DNA from 3 places in the Micromonospora sp. NPDC023869 genome. Region 3 is predicted to be linked to each of the others. Evidence: riboswitches for the same ligand, from Rfam matches in the RefSeq annotation. Region 3 holds a riboswitch; each other region holds the start of a gene.
What was found. Region 3 has a riboswitch for S-adenosylmethionine ahead of thrC (threonine synthase). Riboswitches for the same ligand answer to the same signal wherever they lie in the genome.
Positions count from the first base shown of each region.

Region 1: linked by a shared signal. The riboswitch ahead of ACZ31C_RS31700 (aminotransferase class V-fold PLP-dependent enzyme) and the one ahead of thrC (threonine synthase) in region 3 are both predicted to bind S-adenosylmethionine.
Region 2: linked by a shared signal. The riboswitch ahead of ACZ31C_RS12310 (ABC transporter substrate-binding protein) and the one ahead of thrC (threonine synthase) in region 3 are both predicted to bind S-adenosylmethionine.

Region 1 covers NZ_JBVHKD010000020.1:48,237-53,395, reverse strand. The annotation lists gene ACZ31C_RS31710 (alpha/beta fold hydrolase) at 1-245, shown strand, start outside; gene ACZ31C_RS31705 (cyclase family protein) at 322-1,275, opposite strand; SAM riboswitch class IV at 1,469-1,589, shown strand; gene ACZ31C_RS31700 (aminotransferase class V-fold PLP-dependent enzyme) at 1,641-2,870, shown strand; gene ACZ31C_RS31695 (GMC oxidoreductase) at 2,875-4,725, opposite strand; gene ACZ31C_RS31690 (hypothetical protein) at 4,722-5,159, opposite strand, start outside.
Region 2 covers NZ_JBVHKD010000003.1:396,282-401,440, reverse strand. The annotation lists gene ACZ31C_RS12330 (urease accessory protein UreF) at 1-105, opposite strand, end outside; gene ACZ31C_RS12325 (urease subunit alpha) at 105-1,808, opposite strand; gene ACZ31C_RS12320 (urease subunit beta) at 1,805-2,170, opposite strand; gene ACZ31C_RS12315 (urease subunit gamma) at 2,167-2,469, opposite strand; SAM riboswitch class IV at 2,763-2,875, shown strand; gene ACZ31C_RS12310 (ABC transporter substrate-binding protein) at 3,137-3,979, shown strand; gene ACZ31C_RS12305 (amino acid ABC transporter permease) at 4,015-4,797, shown strand; gene ACZ31C_RS12300 (amino acid ABC transporter ATP-binding protein) at 4,794-5,159, shown strand, end outside.
Region 3 covers NZ_JBVHKD010000002.1:794,760-799,918, reverse strand. The annotation lists gene ACZ31C_RS09455 (ABC transporter permease) at 1-738, shown strand, start outside; gene ACZ31C_RS09450 (hypothetical protein) at 728-1,048, opposite strand; gene ACZ31C_RS09445 (DoxX family protein) at 1,423-1,872, shown strand; SAM riboswitch class I at 2,068-2,203, shown strand; gene thrC (threonine synthase) at 2,213-3,496, shown strand; gene ACZ31C_RS09435 (GNAT family N-acetyltransferase) at 3,779-4,798, shown strand; gene paaN (phenylacetic acid degradation protein PaaN) at 4,851-5,159, shown strand, end outside.

The DNA.
Region 1 (5,159 bases), on a different contig from region 3:
CCCAGCGGCCGATCACCAGTGCCGCGCTGGACGACACGGCCACCAGGACGGCGTGGAAGTCCATCCGGTCCTGGTTCATGGTGACCACGCAGGACCTGGCCATCCCCGCCGACTCGATGCGCTTCATGGCCGAGCGGGCCGGGTCGCACACCGTCGAGATCACGGCCTCCCACGCGGTCACGGTCTCGCAGCCGCGTGCGGTGGCCGATCTGATCGACAGAGCGGCCCGCGCCACCACGCGCTGACCGACCGAGCCTGTTCGCGACACCCGTCCCCTGTCGGCGGCGCGCTGGGATCAGCGCGCCGCCGACGGCGTACTGGTCAGAACGTGGCGATCGGGTTGACCGGGCTGCCGGACGTCCCGGCCAGGCGGATCGGCGCGACGGCGAGCTGGAAGTCCCACTGACCGAGGTCGGTGGCGGTCGTCGCGCACGCTTCCAGGTCGCAGTTGTCGAGCAGCCACAGACCCATCGCCACGAGGCTCACGGCGTGCACCGGCATCAAGACGTCGTCGTATCCCGACGGCTGGACATCCTGCGGAGTGTCCGCGCCGATCAGTGCGACCTGGCGCTCGTGCAGCCACGGCAGGCAGGACGCGTGCCAGCCGGCCTGGGTGACACCGCCGGCCGTACCGCCCTCGTGGCGGACCCGGCCACGGCCGGTCCGCAACAGCACCGCGTCGCCGGACCCCACCCGTACGCCCTGCCGGCGCTCGGCCTCCTCGAGATCCTCGGGGAACACGGCCTGCCCCGGCTCCCACCACGGCACGTCCCGGGCCCTCGCCACGTCGAGCAGGACACCACGGGTGACGATCCCGTTCGCCGCCGCCGTGACGGCCGCCCACGCCGAACCCGTGGCGGCGTCCACCAACGCGTGCGACCGCCCGTTGTACATCACGCCGTCCCAGAAGATGTGACACGGCGAGTCGAGGTGGGTGACGGTGTTGCCGTGGAACGAGAGGCTGAGCCGCTCGGCCGAGAAGCCCCAGCGTCGGTCGGCGTGGAAGGCGGGCGGCATGTTCTCGGCACCCGGCATGTCGGCGGCGCACGGGCACGCCGTCGTCGACCGCTCCATCTCTCCCGGCACGGCGACCTCCCACGCGCACGACACGCTCCGGCCGTGGCGTACGGCCCGCGCCGCCGCCAACCGGACGTCGTCGGTGATGTGGTTGAGCGTGCCGAGCTCGTCGTCGTCGCCCCACCGACCCCAGTTCGACAGCCTGTCGAAGTACCCGAGCACGTCCTCCTGGGTCGGCATCGGCCGCTCTGCCGTCATCGAAGCATCGACTCCTCCGGTCACGCGCGGTCGCCGGACACCGCAGGCAGGCTATCCCCTCCCTCCCGCACACCTGCCACACCGCGCCGGGAGGGACGACTCATGGGACCATCCGGTGTCGTACGAACAGGGACGTGCCGGGTGCGCGAAGCGCTCTGGCGGAGACGCTCGCCGGTGTGGCAGCATCGGCAGCGGTCATGAGTGTCAGCGTCAAGGCCCCGGCCTGCTGACCGGCAACCCTCGTACATCCGCGGTGGGGTGCCTCCGGGTGAGGACCAGGCCGCCGGCGATCGCCGGAGAGGCAAGCGCGGACCCGCACGGGTCCACCGTCACGAAGGACCAGTGTGCCCACGATCGCTCCTGCCGTGCTCGGCGACGACCTTCCCGTCCGCCTCTCCGACGGCACCACCGTCGCGTACGCCAACCTCGACTACGCCGCCACCGCACCCTGTCTCGCCGCGGTCGCCGCCGCGGTCACCGAGCTGCTGCCCTGGTACGCCAGCGTGCACCGGGGCGCCGGCACCGCCTCGCGCCGATGCACGCTGGCATACGAGCAGTCCCGTCAGACCGTTGCGGACTTCCTCGACATCCGGCCGGACGACCACGTGATCTTCACCCGGAACACCACCGATGCGATGAACCTGCTCGCCCGGGCCCTACCAGCGCACACCACCGTGGTGACCTGGGCCGGCGAACATCACGCGAACCTCCTGGCCTGGCCGAACGTGCACCGACTGCCGGTGCCCACCGACCTGCCCGAGGTGACGTCCGGGCTGACCCGTGCACTGGCCGACCTGGGCAGCGCGGGGCCGGTGCTGGTGGCGGTCACCGGCGCGTCCAACGTCACCGGAGAAGTCTGGCCGATAGCCGAGATCGCGGAGATCGCGCATCGGCACGGCGCGCGGATCGTCGTCGACGCCGCCCAGTTGGCCCCGCACCGCGCGGTCTCCATGGCCGACGCCGACATCGACTACCTGGCGCTGTCCGGGCACAAGCTGTACGCGCCGTTCGGCGCGGGAGTCCTGGCCGGCCGCGCCGACTGGCTCGACGCCGCCGACCCGTACCTGTCCGGTGGCGGAGCCACCAGGCACGTCGGCGACGAGCCCGCCGAGGTGCAGTGGCAGACCGGCCCGGCGCGCCACGAGGCCGGCACACCGAACCTGCTAGGCGCGGTGGCGCTCGCCGCCGCATGCGCCACGATCTCCGCCGCCGCGCCGGACGTTCTCGCCCGCCACGAGCAGGAGCTGTTGACCCGGTTGCGCGACGGGCTCGGCGCCCTGCCGCAGGTGGCGGAGCTGCGCACGTTCGACGCCGACCACAACCGGGTCGGCATCGTCAGCTTCACCGTCGCCGACCGGCAGGCAGCCGACATCACCCACCGGCTCTCCGCCGAGCACGGGATCGGCGTACGCGACGGCTTGTTCTGCGCCCACCCGCTCAGCCGGAAGCTGCTGGCCGACGCCGCCGCGCGGCTCGGCCGCCCCACCGACGGGTATGCGATCCGGGCCAGCATCGGCATCGGCACGACCGCCGAGCACGTCGACCGACTCCTGCACGGGCTACGCGAGGTGATCAACACGCCCCGGGGGCGGTGAGTCGTCAGGTGCTGAGGTGGGCGGCGAGGCGCATGGCCAGCGCCGCCAACGTCAGCGTCGGGTTGGCCGCCGGTGAGTTGGGGAAGACGGACAGGTCGCAGACATAGAGGTTGCGGTGGCCGACGACGCGCAGGTCCTCGTCGACCACCCCCGGCCGCTCCCGGCCCGGTGTGCCGCGACCCATCCGCATGGTGCCGACCTCGTGCGACACGCCGCCGAGCGGAGCCCAGAGCTGCTCGTACACCTCGCCTCCGAAGGCGGACACGACATCGGCGGTGATCGTGTCGAGGGCGTCCTGGACCTGGTGGGCGCGCGGACTGGGATGGATGCGGATGGTGGGCAGCGCGGCGGGCTTCACGCCGTCCGGCCGGGTCTCGGTCCGGGTGACGGCGTTCTGCTCGACCAGCGGCGCCTCGACCATGAACACCAGCTCGCCCGGCATCTTCCCGTCGACGGTGGCCAGGTTCGCGCCGGTGAACTCCAGGGCGTTGACGAAGCGGAACTGGTTGAGGTTCGCGCCCAGGTCCAGCGTGACGCTGTACGGATGCGCGGGGTCGGTGTCGGTGACGTCGGTGAGGTGCCGGGAGACGGTCTTGCTGGAGTCGAACCGGCTGTACCAGTCGCCGCCCTGCCGCACCCAGAACTTGATCACGTGGATCGGGTGGTCGGTGATGCCGCGCCCGACCAGCGGATTGTCCTCGGCGAGGCCGGACGACTGCGCGACGGCGGCAGAGCCGACCGTGCCGGCGGCCAGCACCACCACGCCGTCGTCGGCCAGTCGGTAGGTGCGGTCCCGGCCGGCCAGGTGGTCGTACGCGACCACACCGGTGACCTCGCCCGACGCCCGCTCGATCCCGACCACCTCGTGGTTCAGGTGGACCCGCAGGTTGCCGAAGCGATCGTCCTGCATGGCCCGGCTGAGCAGCAGCTCGGCCGCCGACCAGATACCCGCCGGCACCGCCCCGGGAACCGGGCCGCAGTACTCGATCGCCATCGGCGGATCGAAGTGCCGGAACTCGGCCAACGCGGGCAACTCCCGCAGCCTCGCCTTGACCATCGTCTGGTACGACGACGGGACCAGGGGAGTGACACGGGTCAGTTGCTCCGCGCGGTCGTACCAGACGTCGCACAGCTCGTCGCGGACCGTCTCCGGCCAGTCGCGGAACTCCCAGCGGTGCATCCGGGGCGCCGAGGCTCCCCAGAAGAGGGTCCGGCCGCCGAGGTTGAAGCCCTGTGCGATCCGCGCCCTGGCGCTCTCGGCGTCGGCGGCCCGCCAGCGCCGTCGCCCGAAGGCACCCCAGTGGTGGAAGATGTTGGGGTACACGTCGGGACCGACCGGTTGGTACCGGGCCAGGTTGCCGGTGTGCGTACCGAACAGATAGCTGCCGGCCTCCAGCAGCAGGACGCGCGGTGGTCGGCCGCCCCGCCACGGCGTCTCGGCGAGTTGGTACGCCAGGGTGCCGCCGCCCGCGCCGGAGCCGACGACGATGACGTCGTAGCGCTGGTCGGAGTCCGGGTCGCCGGGGAAGAAGTGCCGGGCGACGTGCGTCTCGCCGACGAGGATGTCGTGGTGCCGTGCGAAGTGGACCCGCCCGTCGAGGCGGCAGGTCGGGGCGGCCAGGTCGGCGGCGGTCAGGTGCAGCGGCCCGTCGAGCTGGGGGTCGCCGTCGAGGACGACGAAGCCGTCGAGGCCGTCGGGATGCGCCGCCGGATCGAGCGTGGTCGTCCATTCGCCGGACGGCTCGTCGTACCGGAAGTCCTGCGTGTCGCCGCCGACGATCCGCAACCGGAGGTGGTCGTCCGGCCGCAGCGCCGGCATCCGTAGGACCACCGTGCACACCGCGTCCGTGCTCACGCTCCGTCACCCCCTCTCGCTCCCGCCGGCATGCCCTCGCGGCTGTGCCGGTGATCCGTGTCCGGCTCCTGCGTCGGATGACGCCGGATCTCCTCGACGGCCTGCCGCAGCACCCGCACCTCGGTGTCGAAGATCCGCTCCAGGCGCGGCATGGCCTCCTCGTCGAACCGGGAGGACCGTCCCTTCTGCTCGTGCCACAGCATCCCGTTGCGCAACGCCACCGCGTCGGTCTGCATCGCACGGCAGTCGTCCACCAGCGGGGCCAGTGCCGGGGCGAGTTCGGCCAGGCGGACGAACCGCTCCGTCATCAGCCGCTTGTGCTCCCACAACACGTGCAGGTACCGGATGTCGTACGCGGCGTCGCCGGTGAGGTAGTCGCGCAGATATCCACGGATCGGCGCGTAGGAGTCGACACCGTACGCCCGGTCCCACTC
Region 2 (5,159 bases), on a different contig from region 3:
CACCCGCCCGGCTGCGACGGCCGCCTCCAGGCCCGACGAGTGGGCGTGCGCCCCGGCCGGGAACCGCCCGTCGGCGAGCAGCAACAGCATGGTCGGCGCGGTCATCAGAACAGGAAGTAACGCTGGGCCATCGGCAACTCGGTCACCGGGTCGGGGTCGACCACCTCGCCGTCGATGCGGACGGTGAAGGTGTCCGGGTCGACCTCGATGCGCGGCAGCGCACCGTTTTCCGGCAGGTCGGTCTTGCCGCGGGAGCGCACGTCGGCGACCGGCACCACCCGGCGACGCACGTCCAGGCGCAGCCCGGCGTCGAGCGCGGCGGGTGCCACGAACGCCAGGCTGGTGGCGGCGGCCGCGACGCCGTACGCGCCGAACATGGGTCGGGGCAGCATCGGCTGCGGCGTCGGGATCGAGGCGTTCGCGTCCCCCATCTGGGCGTACGCGATGAAGCCACCCTTGATCACCAGGTGCGGTCGGACGCCGAAGAACGCCGGCTCCCACAGCACCAGATCGGCGAGCTTGCCCGGCTCGACCGAGCCGATCTCGTGGTCGAGCCCGTTGGCCATGGCCGCGCAGATGGTGTACTTCGCCACGTACCGCCGGGCCCGGTGGTTGTCGGCGGCACCGTCACCGGCGAGCGCCCCCACCCGCGCCTTCATCACGTGGGCGCTCTGCCAGGTCCGCAGCACGACCTCGCCGACCCGGCCCATCGCCTGCGAGTCCGAGCCGATGATGGAGATCGCGCCCAGGTCGTGCAGCAGGTCCTCGGCGGCCATGGTGGACGGTCGGATCCGGCTCTCTGCGAACGCCAGGTCCTCCGGCACCGCCGGGTTCAGGTGGTGGCAGACCATCAGCATGTCGAGGTGCTCGGCCAGCGTGTTGCGGGTGTACGGGCGGGTCGGGTTGGTCGACGAGGGCAGCACGTTCGGTTCCCCGGCGACGGTGATGATGTCCGGTGCGTGCCCGCCCCCGGCCCCCTCCGTGTGGTAGGAGTGGATCGCCCGACCGCCGATCGCCCGCAGGGTGTCCGCGACGAACCCGGCCTCGTTGAGGGTGTCGGTGTGGATGGACACCTGCACGCCCGAGGCGTCCGCGACCCGCAGGCAGGCGTCGATCGCCGCCGGGGTGGTGCCCCAGTCCTCGTGCAGCTTGAACCCACCGGCACCGGCCCGCAACTGCTCCCAGAGCGCCTCGGCGGAGACCGTGTTGCCCTTGCCGAGCAGCAGCACGTTGACCGGGAACGCGTCCAGGGCCTCGTGCATCCGGGCCAGGTGCCAGGAGTTCGGCGTGACGGTGGTCGCCCGGGTCCCCTCGGCCGGTCCGGTGCCGCCACCGACCAGGGTGGTGACCCCGCCGGCCAGCGCCTCGGTGACGATCTGCGGGCAGATGAAGTGCACGTGGGTGTCGACCGCCCCGGCGGTGAGGATCCGGCCGTTGCCGGCGATCACCTCGGTCGCCGGACCGATCACCAGATCCGGGTGCACGCCGTCCATGGTGTCCGGGTTGCCCGCCCGGCCCAGCGCGACGATCCGCCCGTCGCGGATCCCCACGTCGGCCTTGACCACGCCCCAGTGGTCGAGGACCACCGCGCCCGTGATGACCGTGTCCAGGGCGCCGTCGGCCCGGGTGGCCCGGGACTGGCCCATCGACTCGCGGATCACCTTGCCGCCGCCGAAGACCGCCTCGTCGCCGCCGGCACAGTGGTCGTGCTCGACCTCGATCAACAGGTTCGTGTCGGCCAGCCGGATCCGGTCGCCGGTGCTCGGCCCGTAGAGCGCCACGTAGCGCTCCCGCTCCACCAGGCTCATGCCGCCGCTCCGCTGCGCTGCGCGCCGCCATCGGGCACCGCCGTCGTCGGGGCCGGGTCCAGCGGGCCGGCGCACTCGCCGCGCAGGCCGGGCACGATCCGCGCGCCGCGCAGCGGCACCAGGTCCACGGTGCGGCTCACGCCCGGTTCGAAACGCACGGACGTCCCGGCCGGTACGGCGAGACGCTGTCCCCAGGCGGCGGCCCGGTCGAAGTCCAGGGCCGGGTTGGCCTCGGCGAAGTGGTAATGCGACCCGACCTGCACCGGCCGGTCGCCGGTGTTCACCACGAGCAGCGTGGTCACCGGACGCCCGGCGTTGATCTCCACCGGCCGGGCCGCCGGCAGGATCTCCCCGGGGATCACGGGATCGGGTGGTGCACCGTCACCAGCTTGGTGCCGTCCGGGAACGTCGCCTCCACCTGCACCTCCCTCAGCAACTCGGGGATGCCGTCCTGCACGTCGTCCCGGCTCAGGACGGCGCGGCCGGAGGCCATCAGGTCGACCACGGTCGCCCCGTCGCGGGCACCTTCGAGCAGGAAGGCGGTGAGCACCGCGACGGCTTCCGGGTAGTTGAGGCGCAGGCCGCGCTCGCGGCGACGCCGGGCGACGTCCGCCGCCACGTGGACGAGCAGGCGGTCCTGCTCGTGGGGGGTGAGATACACGGGTGCTCCCGGTGGGTGTCCGCGCCCCCGGACACCGTCGGTCCGGCGCCTCGACGCGCCGACCGCCGGTCGGGGTTCGCCCGCCGGTCCCGACCGCCACGTGCGCGGGGCCCGGGGTTTCCACCTCCCCGGTCCGCGTGACGGACCACCGGCGGTGTCGGGTCGGATGCGGACCGCACCGCCCACCGCTGAGCAGACCGTAAGGGATCACGCGGGCGGCGGGCAACACCTCGCGTGAGGGTCGTCATAACGGGTGGACGCTGCCCCGTCACCGGCTGCTAGCCTCGGCGACAGGTCAAGAGCGCCAGCGTCAAGCCCCGGCTCGCTGGCCGGCAACCCTCGTCCGCGCAGGGGTGCCCCGGGTGAGGACCAGGCATCGGAGCGACCTCCGGTGCAAGCGTGGCCTGGTGTCCCAGGTCATCACGACCTCGAGGAGAACCATGGCGTACCCCGATCGACCGGTTGCCTGCCGGGACCTGACCCGGCGTCGGCACGTCGACATGATGCGGGTGTGCAGCGCCGCGTGTAGCTGACCGCGTCGCCACCCGGCCGCCGACCCCACCCGGTCGGACGACCACCCCGTTCGTTCCCATCCTTCGCGGTCCGTCCCACGGCGGACCGTCGGTGTGGCACGTGCGTGCCCGCCGCCGCTCATCAGGAGACACCTGTGCGCTTCCTTCCTGCCCTGACCCGGGCCGCCGCCGTCGGCGTCACCGCCGTGCTCGCCGCCACCGCCCTCACCGCCTGCGGCTCGGACGGTGACCCCGCCGACAACCCGTACAACCTGCTCCAGCCGGGGGTGCTGCGGGCCGGCACGCTCACCGACGCGCCGCCGAACGTCTATCTCAAGGACGGCAAGTTCACCGGGTTCGACAACGACCTGCTGGTCGCCGCCGCCGACAAGCTCGGGCTGCGGGTGGAGTTCGTCGGCACCGACTTCTCCGGGCTTCTGGCCCAGGTCAACAACCGCAAGTTCGACGTCGGCAGCTCCTCGATCACGATCACCGAGGCGCGGAAGAAGACGGTCGACTTCGGCAACGGCTACGACTTCGGGTACTTCGGGCTCGACGTGCCCGCCGGTTCGACGCTGGCGAGCTTCGACGAGTTGTCCGGCAAGCGGGTGGTGGTCGTGCAGGGCACCGTCCAGGACGACTACGCCACCGGGCGTGGCCTCGACCCGGTGCGGGTGCCGGACTACAACGGCGCGATCAACCAGCTCAAGGCGGGCACCGCGGACGCCTGGATCGCCCCGGCCGAGATCGGTGAGAAGACCGCCGCCGACAGCGGCGGCAGGATCAAGGTCGCGGCGAAGGAACTCAGCCCGGCACCCACCGCGTACGCCGTGGCCAAGGGCAACGACCCGCTGCGCGAGGCGCTGAACCGGGCCCTGGACGAGGTGATCGCCGACGGCACCTGGACCCGCCTGCAGGAGCAGTACTACCCGGGTCGGCCGATCCCGGCCGACTTCACCCCGGGCAGCGGCGACGTGTCGGCGCCGGCCGCCTCCTGAGGTAGGACGACGAGCGAGTAGGGCGGAGGTTGACCGTGGATCCGTTGCGCACCCTGTGGGAGACGTTCTTCGACTGGGAGTCGATGCGCGAGGCGCTGCCCGAGATGATCACCGTCGGGTTGCCGAACACGCTGATCCTGGCGGTCACCGCCGCCCTGCTCGGCTCGGCCATGGGCATCGTGCTGGCCGTCGCGGGCATCTCGCGTACCCGCTGGTTGAGGTGGCCGGCCCGGGTCTACACCGACGTGTTCCGGGGCCTGCCGGCGGCGGCGACGATCCTGCTGATCGGGGTCGGTCTGGCACCGTTGGGCATGCAGGTGTGGGGACCGAACCCGTACCCGCTGGGGATCCTGGCGCTGTCGCTGATCGCGGCGGCGTACATCGGAGAGATCTTCCGCTCCGGCATCCAGTCGGTGGAGGCCACTCAGGTGGAGGCCGCCCGCGCGCTGGGTTTCTCCTGGTGGGAGGCGATGCGGGTGGTGGTGATCCCGCAGGGTGTCCGGCGGGTCCTGCCGGCCTGGGTGAACCAGCTCATCGCACTGATCAAGGACTCCAGCCTGGTCTACTTCCTCGGTCTGCTGGCCAGCCAGCGGGAGCTGTTCCGGATCGGGCAGGACTACGCGGCCAACACCGGCAACCAGTCGGCGCTGCTGCTGGCCGGGCTCTTCTATCTGACGCTGACCGTGCCGCTGACGCACGTCGTCAACTGGATCGACCGGCGGCTGCGGCACGGCCGCCCGGCGACCGGACCGGCCGGTGACGACCCCGACGACCTCGACCTGGCGCTGCCCGGCGCCGCCGGAGGTAACCAACGATGAGCACCTCGGTCAGTCTGAGCCTGCGCGACGTACACCTGGCCTTCGGCCGTCACCAGGTGCTGCGCGGGGTGGACCTGGACGTCGCACGCGGCGCGACCGCCTGCGTGATCGGCCCGTCCGGGTCCGGCAAGTCGACGCTCCTGCGGACCGTCAACCGGCTCCTCGAACCGGACAGGGGTGACGTGCTGCTGGACGGGCGCAGCGTGCTGCGCGACGACCCGGACGCCCTGCGGCAGCGGGTCGGCATGGTGTTCCAGCAGTTCAACCTGTTTCCGCACATGAGCGTGCTGCGCAACATCACCGTCGCGTTGCGGCGCATCCGCAAGCTCGGCGAGGACGAGGCGGTGGCGGTGGCGCGTACC
Region 3 (5,159 bases):
CTGCCGTTGATCATCCTGATCGCGTTCCAGTTCGACTCGGGTGACGACGACAGCGGCCGGGGGGAGTTCGGCAGCCTGGTCTCGTTCGCCACCTCCGGCGGGCTGAACTTCACCCTGTTCACCATCTTCGTCTCCGCCTCGTTCCTGCTGGTCGTGGTGGTGGCGCTGTTCAGTGGTGACACGGTGGCCAGCGAGGCGAGCTGGGGCAGCCTGCGCTACCTGTTGGCGGTGCCGGTGCCCCGGGCCCGGCTGCTGACCGTGAAGCTGCTGGTGGCGCTCGCGTACTCGGCGTTCGCGCTGGTGCTGCTCGCCGGCACGGCCCTGCTGATCGGCACCCTCCGGTACGGCTGGTCACCCCTGCGCAGCACGGTCGCCGCGCAGCTCGAACCCGGCGAGGGGCTGCTCCGCCTGCTCGCGGTGCTCGGCTATCTGGCGGTGGTGCTGCTGGTCGTCGCCGGTCTGGCGTTCCTGCTCTCGGTGGTCACCGACGCCGCGCTGGGCGCGGTGGGCGGTGCGGTGCTGCTGTGGATCCTCTCCAGCATCCTGGACCAGATCACCGCGCTCGGCGCGATCCGGTCGTTCCTGCCGACCCACTACAGCACCGCCTGGCTGGGGTTGCTCTCCACGCCCGTGCAGACCGACGACATCGTCCGGGGCGCCATCTCGGCGATCTGCTACGCCACCCTCTTCTGGGGGCTCGCCTTCTGGCGCTTCACCCGCAAGGACATCACCAGCTGAGTGCGGCGTCGACGCCGCCGTCCGTCCGGTCGGCTGGCGTCGGCGTCGACGCCGTTCGCTCCTTCCAGGCGCTGACTCCGATCCGGCCGGTGTTGCCGAGGTCGATCGGCCCCTCCATGTCGAGGTCCTGCGCCGGCTGTCCGGTCACCGAAGCGATCTCCAGGCGCGCGGCGTCGGTGGCGACCACGGTCGGATCGTCGACCAGGTTGCGCCAGATCACGGCCGCCCCGGCCGCGTCGCCCGGTGCCAGCACCAGCGGCCGGGGTGGGGCGTCGAAGCCCGAGGCGATCCCTGCCGCCCCGGGGACCACCCGGACGGTGATCCGTGCCCCCTCGCCGTCGTAGAGCCGCCGCGCCGGTCGGTTCCGCGATCCCCCGTGGCGGCATCGCGGGACCGGGTACCGCTCGGCGTACCGGCTGGTGGGACGAAGGTGGCCGCCTCCAGACCCGGCTGGATGGCCGGCTCCGGCCGGTGTGGGCGCAACATGTTGCCGTCATGTGTCGACCGTGTACAGGGGAACTTACCGAGAGTGACCGAAAGGATCATCGTCGCGGGGGGTTTCTTTGGAAGTTCCAGTCGCTACCATCGATGTGGGAGCGTTCCCAAAGGAAGAGATTGCATCGACAAATATTTATCAGTCCCGCATTCTGGATGCCCTCGTCCATCCACAATGGAGGTTCCGGAATGCGTACTGACCGGTTCGGCGGGCCGGCCCTGTCCCTGTTCCGCATGGTCATCGGCCTGCTGTTTCTCTGCCACGGGTTGTCGTCCCTATTCGGCGTCTTCGGCGGTGCCCGGGGGAGCGGTGAAGCCGTCCCGCTCGGCACGTGGCCAGGTTGGTGGGCCGCGCTGATCCAGGCCGTCTGCGGCGCCCTCGTGCTCGTCGGCCTCTTCACCCGGCCGGCGGCACTGGTGGCGTCGGGCTCGATGGCCTACGCCTACTTCGTCGTCCACCAGCCCGAGGCGCTGCTGCCGCTGCGCAACCACGGCGAGTTGTCCGTGCTGTTCTGCTGGTCGTTCCTGCTGATCGCGGTGCTCGGTCCGGGTAGCTGGGCGGTGGACAACCTGCTGCGCCAGCGCAGCGGGGCCGCGCTGGACGTGAAGGCGGCCGAACGCAGGTCCGTACCGGCCTGATCCGGCTGGTGCGGCGACCAGGCCGACGCTCGTGCGCGACCCTGGACCGGGTCTCCTCCGGCACCGCCGGAGCTCCTCCGGTCCAGGGTCGTCGCGGTCTTTCAGGCGGTGACGGCGGTGAGGAATCGCTCACAGGCTGAGATCGAACGCTGACGAGCGCGCCGGGATTGCCTAGACTCGGCGGCACAACTGAATACCTCATCCAGAGGGGCTGAGGGATACGGCCCGACGACGCCCCGGCAACCACCCCACGCGCTCATCGCTGAGCGTCCCGTGGGGCAGGTGCCAATTCCGTCCCCGCCGCAGAGTGCGATGTGGGGGAAGATGAGAGGACTCGGACATGACGTCGACGCTCGCCCCCGGAATCGACACCACCGCCAGCCCCGCCCGCGCCCTGGTCTGCCGTGCCTGTTCCGCCCGCTACCCGCTGGCCGCACAGCACGCCTGTTACGAGTGTTTCGGCCCGCTGGAGGTCGACTACGACCCGGCGGCCCTCGCCACCGTGACCCGCGAGCAGATCGAGGCGGGCCCGCAGAACATCTGGCGCTACGCGGCGCTGCTCCCCGCCGGCCAGGACCCGGCCACCCGGGTCACCCTGGACCCCGGTTTTACGCCGTTGGTCGCCGCCGACCAGCTCGCCGCCGAGCTGGGCATCACCGGCCCGCTCTGGATCAAGGACGACAGCGCCAACCCCACCCACTCGTTCAAGGACCGGGTCGTCTCGGTCGCGCTGACCGCCGCCCGGGTACTCGGCTTCTCCCGGTTCGCCTGCGCCTCCACCGGCAACCTGGCCAACTCCGTCGCCGCCCACGCGGCCCGGGCCGGTACCCCGTCGGTGGTCTTCATCCCCAGTGACCTGGAGCAGGGCAAGGTCGTGACGACCGCCGTCTACGGCGGTGAACTGGTCGCCATCGACGGCTCGTACGACGACGTGAACCGGCTCTGCGGCGAGCTGGTGGAGACCGACGAGTTCGAGGACACCGCCTTCGTCAACGTCAACGTCCGGCCGTACTACGCGGAGGGCTCCAAGACGCTCGGCTACGAGGTCGCCGAGCAGCTCGGCTGGCGGATCCCGGCCCAGGTGGTCATCCCGATGGCCTCCGGTGAGCTGCTCACCAAGGTCGACAAGGCGTTCAGCGAGCTGGTCGAGATCGGCCTGGTCGAGGCGCCGGCCGGCGGATGGAAGGTCTTCGGCGCCCAGTCGGCCGGGTGCAACCCGATCGCCACCGCCCTGCACGGCGGCGGTGACACCATCACCCCGGTCAAGCCGACCGGGATCGCCAAGTCGCTCAACATCGGCGACCCGGCCGCCGGCCTGTACGCCCTGGAGGCGGTACGCCGGACCGGCGGTTGGATGGACTACGCCGACGACGACGAGATCCGGGCCGCCGTGCGGCTGTTGGCGCGTACCACCGGGGTCTTCGCCGAGACGGCCGGTGGGGTGACCGTCGCGGTGCTGCGCAAGCTGGTCGAGTCCGGGAAGCTGGACCCGACCGCGGAGACGGTGGTCTACAACACCGGCGAGGGGCTCAAGACGCTCGACGCCGTCGCGGGCGAGGTCGGGCCGACCCACCGGATCAAGCCGTCGCTGCGGGCCGCCCGCGACGCCGGACTGCTCGGCTGAGGCACACCGCGAGCCCGTCGACCGGGTGGCATGGTGCACGCCGACCGATCCGCCGGGTAACGGGCTTTTAGCGGTGAGTGCAGAAAACACGCCGTCGAGTACTTGACGGCAGGAACCGGGCGGCGCAAGATGCTTCGTGCGGGAGGGCGTTTCGCCGTAGACTTTCAGTCTTTACGACCCAGCGCCGGAGGCGTTGTGCGATCGTCCCTCCCGACCAAGCTTTCCGAAGGGGCCGGCGAATAATCGCTGGCCCCTTCGTTCGTCGTCGCGCAGGCTGCGGACATGGCCATCACCATCACCTCCTTCGGTGCCGACGACGAGTCGGCCATCGAGCAGGCGTTCCGGGTCGGCGCCGACTACTCCGCCACCGACCTGCCGGACTACCCCCCGTTCAGCCGGCAGCGGTTCGCCTCGCTGTTCCACCAACCGATGCCGGGCACCGAGACGCTCGCCCTGCTGGCCCACGTCGACGGCGTCCCCGCCGGCTACCTGCTGCTCGACCTGCCGCAGCTGGACAACACCGAGAACGCCTCCGCCGAACTCGTCGTGCATCCGGACCATCGCCGCCGGGGAGTCGGTCGGGCGCTGTTCGAGCGCGGCCTGCGCCTGCTGCGTGAGCGCGGACGCAAACGGGTCAGCGCGATGAGCCGGGCGCACCTGCGCGAGGATCCCGACCAACCCGCCCCGGCCACCCGGTTCGCCGCCACCGTCGGCGCGGTCGACGCCCTGGCCGACGTACGGCGGCGACTGCACGTCGCCGAGCTGGACCAGGCCGCACTGGACACGCTGCTCGCCGACGCCCGGTCCCGGGCCACCGGCTACGAGGTGCTGTTCTGGCGCGGGAACACGCCGGACGACCTGATCGCCGACGTCGCGTACCTGGACGGGCGACTGCTGGCCGACGCGCCCATGGGTGACCTGGCGTGGGAGCCCGAGCAGGTCGACGCGGAGCGGGTACGCGGCACCGAGCGGGCGCTCGAAGCGCGCGGCAAGCGGCGCTACCACGCGGGCGTACGGCACCGGGAGTCCGGTCGACTGGTCGCCTGGACCCTGCTCGACATGTCACCGACCGCTGACTGGCACGCCTTCCAACAGATCACCATCGTCGACCCGGAGCACCGGGGGCGTCGCCTCGGTCTGCTCACGAAGATCGAGAACCTTCGTCACCTGCTCGCCCACGAGCCCGCCGTCCAGGTGATCGACACCTTCAACGCGGACAGCAACGATCACATGATCACGATCAACGAGCAGCTCGGTTTCCGGGTGATGGACCGGTGGAGCAACTGGCAGCTCGACGTCTGAGGTGTGACACGCCCCTACTGATCCCGGGGCTTCCTGTTGCATGATGGCGGGCATGACGGAGACCCCGCACCCCCTCTACGACAGGCACGCCGACACCCTCGACCGCGCGCTGACCGCGATCACGGAGCGCGGGTACTGGTCCGCCTATCCGGAATCACCCAGCCCCCGGGTGTACGGCGAGACCGCGGCCGCCGACGGCAAGGCCGCCTTCGAGGCGTACCTGGGTGGAGACTTCCCGCTCGACCAGCCGGGCGACGGCGACCGGGTCGCCACGGAGACCAGCCCGTTCGGCGTCCCGCTGGACGTCCGCTACCCGCACGCCACCGCCGACCAACTCGTCACCGCCGCGTCCGCGGCGCTG